One region of the Exiguobacterium sp. s149 genome, then DNA from elsewhere that is predicted to be linked to it. Evidence: a T-box and tRNA genes for the amino acid it is inferred to sense, from the RefSeq annotation. Region 1 holds a T-box; the other holds one or more tRNA genes.
What was found. The T-box of region 1 lies ahead of KNP81_RS10735 (valine--tRNA ligase). A T-box ahead of a tRNA ligase gene usually reads a tRNA of that ligase, here a tRNA-Val.
Positions count from the first base shown of each region.

Region 1 (4,474 bases):
CCGTGACGAGCGCGCTCGTCGGGAAGTAACGTTTGAAGTCTGCTGAGTCCGTATCCGGCCAGCCCATCGTCGAGAACGGCCAGAGCGCTGACGAGAACCATGTGTCGAGCACGTCTTCGTCTTGGTGCCAGTTCTCACTGTCCGCCGGTGCTTCTTTGCCTACATAAATCTCACCTGTCTCGTTATGGTACCACGCCGGGATGCGGTGGCCCCACCAGAGTTGACGGCTGATACACCAATCACGGATGTTCTCCATCCAGCGAAGGTATGTGCCTTCGAACCGCTCTGGGATGAAGTTGACTTTCGTATCATCATGTCCTTGTGCTTCGAGCGCAGCTTTCGCGAGCGGCTCCATGTCGACGAACCACTGTTTCGAAAGATACGGCTCGATGACCGCGCCTGAACGTTCCGAGTGGCCGACCGAATGCGTGTGCGGCTCGATTTTGACGAGCGTGCCGTCTGCTTCCAAATCTTTGACGAGTTGTTTGCGGCATTCAAAGCGGTCGAGCCCTTCGTACTTGCCGGCGTTCTCGTTCATCTTGCCGCCTTCGTCCATGACGAGGATGCGCGGGAGTTCGTGGCGGTTCCCGATCTCAAAGTCGTTCGGGTCGTGCGCCGGTGTGATCTTGACGCAACCTGTACCGAACTCCATGTCGACGTAGTCGTCAGCGACGATCGGAATCTCGCGGTTCATAACCGGAAGCATGATCGTCATGCCGACGAGGTGCGCGTAACGCTCATCTTTCGGGTTGACGGCAACGGCCGTATCGCCGAGCATCGTCTCCGGACGCGTCGTCGCGATCTCGATGTGGCCTGAGCCGTCCGCAAGCGGATACTTCATGTGGTAGAATGCGCCTTCGACTTCTTGATAGATGACCTCGATATCCGAAACGGCCGTCTTTTGCGCCGGGTCCCAGTTGACGATATATTCGCCGCGGTAAATCAAGCCTTTCTCATAGAGGCGGACGAACACTTCCTGGACCGCTTTCGAGAGTCCTTCGTCGAGCGTGAAGCGCTCACGTGAGTAGTCGAGACCGAGGCCAAGTTTTGACCATTGGGCACGGATCGTATCGGCGTACTCGTCTTTCCATTCCCACGTCTTCTCGAGGAACTTCTCGCGTCCGAGGTCATAGCGCATGATGCCGTCCTCACGGAGCTTCTGTTCGACTTTCGCTTGCGTCGCGATCCCGGCGTGGTCCATCCCTGGGAGCCAGAGGACGTCATAGCCTTGCATGCGCTTGAGGCGCGTCAGCAAATCTTGGAGCGTCGTGTCCCATGCGTGTCCGAGGTGAAGTTTCCCCGTTACGTTCGGTGGCGGGATGACGATCGTGTACGGCTGTTTTGAATCGTCCTCGTCTGCTTTGAATACGTCGTTCTCTAACCAGTAGTCATACCATTTCGCTTCCGTCGCACTTGGATCGTACTTCGTCGGCATGGTGATTTCGTTTGTCTCGTTGGCCATATGCCCAACCTCCTCTAATAATGTGGACAAAAAAACGGCTACTCTCGTCCTTAACGCTAAGGACGAAAGAAGCCGTATCTTCCGCGGTACCACCTTAGTTCGCCACTTGTGGCGCCCTCAAAATCGAATAACGGTCGATGGACCGGACCTTCCTACTTCGTTCAAAAGGTCAGCTCCGAGGCGACTTCCGCACCATCCTTCGCGGCCTCGCACCAAGCGGCCGCGTCTCTGAAAAAGGATGTTGAATGCGTACTATTCCTCATCGTAGCTTTTAATCGTATCTGTTAAACAATTGTAGCGACAGAAGATGGTTCCGTCAAGAATACAATGAAAACTCTTGTTGCAGCTCTTTGAATGTCGCCTCGACCGCTGCGAGCGTCAAGTCGATATCTTCGTCCGTATGCACGGTCGAGAGGAACAAGCCTTCGAACTGTGACGGTGGCAAGAACACGCCGCGCGCCGCCATCTTCTGATAGTAAGCGCGGAACAAGTCGAGGTTCGCCGTCTTCGCCTTCTCGAAGTTCGTCACTTTCTCGTTCGTGAAGAAGAATCCGAACATCGATCCGGCCCGGTTCGTGTCGTGCGGGATGTTATACTTCTCGGCCGCTTTCGTATAGCCTTCGGCGAGACGGTCCGCTTTGCGTTCGAACTCGGCATAATGCTCAGGCTTGAGTTGCGACAACGTCGTATAACCGGCAATCATCGCGAGCGGGTTACCCGAGAGCGTCCCAGCCTGATAAATCGGTCCTTGCGGCGCGATTTGTTCCATAATCTCGCGTTTCCCACCGTAGGCACCGACCGGAAGGCCGCCGCCGATGACTTTCCCGAGGCACGTCAAGTCCGGCGTCACGCCGAAGTAGCCTTGGGCACAGTTATAGCCGACCCGGAATCCTGTCATGACCTCGTCAAAGATGAGGAGCGAGCCGTACTGTTCCGTGATTTCGCGGAGTCCTTCGAGGAAGCCAGGTTGCGGTGGCACGAAGCCCATGTTACCAGCCGCCGGTTCGACGATGACACCAGCGATATCGTCGCCAAACTTCTCGAAGGCGATGCGGAGAGCATCCAAATCGTTATATGGCACCGTGAGTGTCTGGCTCGCCAAGTCTTTCGGCACGCCCGGCGAGTCCGGGAGACCGAGCGTCGCGACGCCTGATCCGGCTTTGATGAGAAGCGAGTCGCCGTGACCGTGGTAGCAGCCTTCGAACTTCAAGATTTTCGTCTTGCCCGTGTAACCGCGTGCGAGGCGGAGTGCCGCCATCGTCGCTTCCGTACCCGAGTTGACCATGCGCACCATCTCGATCGATGGGACGCGCTCGATGACGAGCTCGGCCATTTTCGTTTCGAGCTCGGTCGGTGTCCCGAACGTCCAGCCTTTCTCAGCTTGCTCTTGAATCGCCTTCGTGACGACAGGGTCGCGGTGGCCGAGGATGAGTGGTCCCCATGAGAGGACGTAATCGATATATTCGTTGCCATCGATATCGTAGACGTGTGAACCTTCACCGCGTTCAGCGAAGATTGGCGTCATGCCGACTGATTTATAGGCACGGACCGGGCTGTTCACCCCGCCCGGCATGAGCGGACGTGCTTGTTCGAACGCCGCTTCTGAGCGTGTTTGTTTGTAGGTCATCTTTAATCGGCAAGGATACCCCTACTCCAATCGTGTCCCGGGCACAGCCCGACGATTAGTGGGGGGAGGAATTTCCATCATTTTCGGTATGGGACACAATAATGCTAAACATGTGCATGATAACCGTTCCTGAACTCCTACCTTGCCTCCTCCCTTCTATTGGTTAAGTCAATTCATTCTCCGCTAAAAAAACGGGTATCGTTTATATAGCGAAAGGTGGTGAGCACCATGTCTACAATCACTGCAAAAATACAAATCTACATCCAAGACTCTCAAGCCGCTACTCTGAGGGCGACGATGGACGCGTACCGGTCGGCCTGTGACTGGCTGTCGGGACACGTCTTCGAGACGAGGGACCTGAACCAGGCGAGTCTCAACGACTCGCACTATGCCGAGCTCCGGCAACGTTTCGGCCTGAAGAGCCAGATGGCCCAGTCGGTCATGAAGACGGTGATCGCTAGGTACAAGTCGGCGAAGTCGAACGGGCACGCGTGGTCCCTGGTCGAGTTCAAGCGTCTCGAGTACGACCTCGTCTGGAACCGCGACTACTCGCTCACCCGGGACCGGTTCAGCGTGAACACGCTGGACGGCCGGATCAAGGTGGACTATGCGCGCAAGGGCATGAGACGGTACTTCAACGGGACGTGGCGGTTCGGAACGGCCAAACTCGTGCACAAACACGAGAAATGGTTCCTGCACATCCCCGTGACGAAGGCGCTCCCCGAATTCGACGACGCCCGTGTCACCAACGTCGTCGGCGTGGACCTCGGCATCAACTTCCTGGCGGTCACGTACGACAGCCAGGGCGAGACCGCCTTCTACGATGGAAGAACGGTGAAGCACAAGCGAGGCACGTTCAAAGCCACCCGCAAACAGCTGCAACGACGGCAGACCCCATCGGCCCGCAAGCGGCTGAGACAGCTCGGCTCGAGAGAAAACCGTTATGTGACCGATGTGAACCATCAGGTCACGAAGGCACTCGTCGACCGACACCCGAGGGGCACGCTGTTCGTGCTAGAAGATTTGACCGGCATCCGTGCCGCCACAGAGAAGGTGCGCGCAAGAAACCGCTACGTCTCCGTGTCGTGGGCGTTCTACCAGTTCCGTCAGATGCTCGCGTACAAGGCCGCTTTGAACGGGCAAAGGGTGATCGTCGTCGACCCGAGACACACCTCCCAGACCTGCCCGACATGCGGGCACACCGAGAAGGCGAACCGGGACAAGAAGCTGCACCTCTTCCAATGCAAGAACTGCCGGTACCGGTCGAACGACGACCGGGTCGGCGCGATGAACCTGCATCAGAAAGGCATCGAACACATCGGTGCAGGTGCCACGGGAGCATGACTCCCGTGGCAGGGGCGAGGTCGGCCGTCCCGATGTTCCGC
Region 1 is NZ_JACSLZ010000007.1:21,354-25,827, forward strand. Features, by position in the region: gene KNP81_RS10735 (valine--tRNA ligase) at 1-1,462, opposite strand, end outside; T-box leader at 1,518-1,737, opposite strand; gene hemL (glutamate-1-semialdehyde 2,1-aminomutase) at 1,779-3,089, opposite strand; gene KNP81_RS10745 (RNA-guided endonuclease InsQ/TnpB family protein) at 3,318-4,433, shown strand.

Region 2 (4,474 bases), on a different contig from region 1:
TTGAGGGCTCCATGTTTTTCAATCGCCTCGATTCCATAATGGGAACACGTGGGATAAAAGCGGCAAGTCGGTGGTTTCAACGGCGAGATGAACCGCTGATACCCTTGGATTCCCCGCACTAATACTCGTTTCACTTCCATCGCCTCCAGTTTGATTACTGCCATAATAGCTCGCTCGGGCCAGCTTGTCATCTATGACGAATGCGACAATCAAATGACAATCCGTTCATTTGTTTTTCCTTTGTTTTACAATTTGAGCACGATGGGCGCTATTTACCGGATCATTTGTTATGATAAGCAACATGTATATGACCGAATCTATATGAAGAGGTGACGAGAATGAATATTTTAATGGTAGGTGCAGGATCGATGAGTGAGTCACTCGTGCGCGGATGGCTTGCCTCAGGTGTGTCGCCTGAACAAATCACCATGACGAACCGGAGTGACCGGACCCGTTTGACAGCGCTCCAAGCTGAGCTCGGTGTGCAAATCGTCGACGAAGAGGATGTCAACGCGTATGACATCGTCGTCCTCGCGATGCAGCCGGACGGGGTCATGCCTTATGTGCAATCTAAAACGTGGAGCACACCGCTCCTCGTCTCCGTAGCAGCTCATATCGAACCGAGCGAGATTGAAGAGGCGTCAGGTCTCCCTGCCGTCTGCGCGATGCCGAATACCCCAGTCGCTTATCGGAGCGGGATGACCGGACTTTGGTTCGGCCCTGAGACCGATGATACGGTCCGTGAGACCGCGACGGCGCTGTTTGAACGCGTCGGACGGACGGCCGTGACGGATGCGAAGACGATGTCCGCCTTCATGGCTGCCGCCGGATGCAGCCCCGCTTTCTTTTATGAAATCGTCGGTTCGATGACGCCCGTCTTGACCGATGCCGGTTTCGATGAAGCGACGGCGCGCCAAATCGTCGCCCAGGCGATGAAAGGATCGGCTGAACTGTTGCTTCACGAGACACGGCCGACGAACGACTTGATTGCGGACGTGGCCGCGCCAGACGGTCCGACCGACCGCGGTGTCGGTGTGCTCCGCTCGCGCGATTTAGCAGACGTCATGGCTTCTGCCCTTCGCGAAAGTGCGAGAGAAGAAGTCGAACAACCGAAGAATTGAAAAAATCCGAGAAACGCATCGCGTCTCTCGGATTTTTTTATTGGACGATATGTAAGATAGAGACGATGACCGCGACCATCAAGATTCCCGGCAATAAGTTCGCGACACGAATCCGCGTGATGCCGACCAAGTTCAACCCGATTGCGACAATCATGACACCACCGGTCGCCGTCATCTCTAAAATAAAGTCATCCATGAGCGACTCCGGGATGAACTTCATGATTTGAATGGCGAGCAAGGCGATTGCTCCTTGATATAAGAGCACAGGTACTGCCGAGAACATGACCCCGATGCCGAGCGTCGAGCTGAGGACGAGTGCCGTGAAACCGTCAATCAATCCTTTCGTATAGAGGACGTCATGATCCCCGCGCAATCCGCTGTCGAGCGCGCCGATGACAGCCATCGCACCAATGACGAAGATGAGCGTCGCCGTGATGAAGCCTTCGGCGATACTTGACTTGCTCTTGCCCCCGAGGCGGCGTTCCAATTGATAGCCGACCTCGTTCAATTTTTCATCGAGCTTCCACCATTCGCCGAGTGCAGCCCCGATGACGAGACTGCTGATGACGATTAAAAAGTTCTCACTTTTCATCCCCATTTGAACGCCAAGCAAGATGACGGCGAGACCGATGGCTGCGGTGACCGTCTCTTTCATTCGTTCGGGGATGCGGTGAAACAAGAGTCCAAGTAATGTACCAATCACGATCAACGCCGCGTTGACGATTGTTCCAGTTAAGACCATCGTATAATTCCCCGTTTCTGTATGTATTGAGAGGAATATACCAACTGTTTATGTAGGCTGTCAATTGAAAGAAAAACAAAAAAAAAAGCCACTTCTCGCAAGAAGTGGCGTCGCGGAAACCCACGTTCCTATGGGTTTCGCATCGGGTTTGGCACCCAAGTGATTCTGACTGGGCTCGAACCAGCGACCTCTACCCTGTCAAGGTAGCGCTCTCCCAGCTGAGCTACAGAATCAGGTCGTGTCCTCTCTTAAGGACACTATTAATATATCAAGAAACTAATACCTTGGCAACTGTTTTTTAAAACTTTTTTCACTTTTTTTTAACGCGTCATTTCTTCCCGTTTCATATGGCGGCACAACCGTTCTAAATCACCGGCATATACCGAGACGAGCATGCCTTGATATTCGGTATCCCGATCCCAATGCAGTCCGTTCGCTTTCGCGACCCGTTGCGATGGGACGTTATCCGGATGAATCAAGGAAATGATCTCTTTCTCACCTTCTTCGAACGCATGACGCATGAGACGAGCCGCTGCCTCGCGTCCGTAGCCCATATGCCAATGCTTCGGCGCCAGCCAATATCCGACTTCAAGTTCAATCGTGCCGTCGAGTTCATGGAGCAACGTGCCGGCATGACCGATTGGCTCGTCATTTTCATGCGACATCAATTTGAGCAACCCGGTTTGACGACCCGTCTGATAGCGGGCCAACTGGCGCTCGAACCATTCGATCGTCTGTTCATCCGTATATGGCTTTCCATCCGGGCTAATGAAACGCATCACGCGCGAATCTTGGAGTAGCGATTTCACGAAATAAAAATCAGCAATCGTGTAAGGTTCGAGTCGTAGACGCTCGGATTGCAGTTTGATATGACTCATCGTCCTCGCCCCTTTCGTTCACAGTCTGAACTATTCAATTCCCGTTTTTATTTCGATTCAATCCTAATTAGGCGACAACTTTCAATCCGATGACGCTCCCGATAATGAGCAAAAGAAAAAAGATGCGCCACCGGTCTCGAGATTCGTTCAAATACAGCATACCGAGCACGACGCCGCCGGCCGCCCCAATCCCGACCCAAATCGAATACGCAAGCCCGAGCGGGAGCGTCTCGAGAGAGCGCGACAACAAATAAAAACTTAAGGCAAACGTTCCGACGGACAAGATCGACCATTTAACAATCTGATAGCCTTTCGATTTTCCCATCCAAAAGACCGCCATCATCTCGGCAAGACCCGCGCCAATCAAAAATACCCAACTCATGCCGATTCCCCTCCTGTCACTTGTTTCAGTCCAATCACACCGATGAGGAGCGTCGCGATAAAGACGAGCTTCATGCCGGTCAGTGCCTCGTCGAACAAGACCGCACCGACGATGACCGTTCCAACGGCCCCGATGCCGGTGAACACTGCGTAACCGGTCCCAGCCGGTAACGTCCGGAACGACATCGCCAACAGCCCAAAGCTCACAACTAATAAGAGAACGGTCACCACGCTCGGACCGAGCACCGTGAAGCCGTTCGACAGTTTCATCGTCGTGGCCCAGACGATTTCAAGCAGGCCGGCTAGAATGAGCCAAACCCAGGCCATTTGATCTTGTTTCACGTCCATCCGACTCCTTTCTTATAGATGGTGAATGCGGCCTGTTGCCGCTTGACGCGATTCGTCTTGAGCGTAAAGAGTGAGATGAGCGCGCCGTCGAGAAAACAATAGTAGGCATCGTAAACGTCCTCGAGCGACTGTTCGGGTAACGCCCCTTGCTCCATCGCCAATCGAAACTGTTCTTTCTCAAACGCTTGCAAGTCCGTCTCGACCGACCCGAGCGTCGTCTCGATGAACGATCGCAATTCAGGCGGCGGGACGAGCAACATCCGCTTTGTCAGCATCCATGTCTCCTCTTCTTCAAAGAAGCGAATCAACGTCTCGACGATGGCCTCGATCCGTTCGAGCGGTGCCGCGCCCTCAGTGGCGTCCCGCGCTTCTCGCCAGACGCGATCGTAACGATCTGCCATGTCCTCGACGACTTGTTTGAACAATTGCTCTTTTCCTTCGATATGAGCGTATAACGATGCTTTCTTAATGCCGACGTCCTCGGCTAGTGCCGCTAATGATAGTCCTTCATACCCTTCAAGCGCAAAGCGCCGTCGTGCCGCGAGTTCAATCCGTTGTTTCGTGTTCATGCTCTGTCGTCCCCTTTCTTCTCTCATCACTTTACCTAACGAACGGTAGGTAGTCAAGTGTCGCGATTGTATTTCTCGTCCACACCCGGCAAACTAAAACCAGTTGACTGCGAAAGGAGCGCTTTATATGCTCGACCAATTCAGCTTCACCTTACCGACCGAGGCCATACGTGGCCGGAAGCGGATTGTCCGTGTCTATCGTCCCGACTTCGTGTCGGCTGACGAACGAATCCCGGTCCTCTATATGCACGACGGTCAAAACGTGTTCGACGGCAAGACCGCCACGATCGGCGAAGGTTGGTCAATCGACCGCCACATCGAGGACTTGCAATTGCCGCTCATGGTCGTCGCCATCGCGAGTGCCCCGGACTGGCTCGACCGCTACGATGAGTATTCGTTTTATGAAGACGAGATGCTATATCGCCGAATCGGACC
Region 2 is NZ_JACSLZ010000006.1:76,764-81,237, reverse strand. Features, by position in the region: gene yidD (membrane protein insertion efficiency factor YidD) at 1-140, opposite strand, end outside; gene KNP81_RS09970 (pyrroline-5-carboxylate reductase family protein) at 339-1,121, shown strand; gene KNP81_RS09965 (DUF554 domain-containing protein) at 1,159-1,863, opposite strand; tRNA gene KNP81_RS09960 (tRNA-Val) at 2,024-2,096, opposite strand; gene KNP81_RS09955 (GNAT family N-acetyltransferase) at 2,184-2,741, opposite strand; gene KNP81_RS09950 (DMT family transporter) at 2,809-3,123, opposite strand; gene KNP81_RS09945 (DMT family transporter) at 3,120-3,449, opposite strand; gene KNP81_RS09940 (TetR/AcrR family transcriptional regulator) at 3,461-4,039, opposite strand; gene KNP81_RS09935 (alpha/beta hydrolase) at 4,167-4,474, shown strand, end outside.
Region 2: it encodes a tRNA-Val, which carries the amino acid that the T-box ahead of KNP81_RS10735 (valine--tRNA ligase) is inferred to sense. The anticodon was not compared.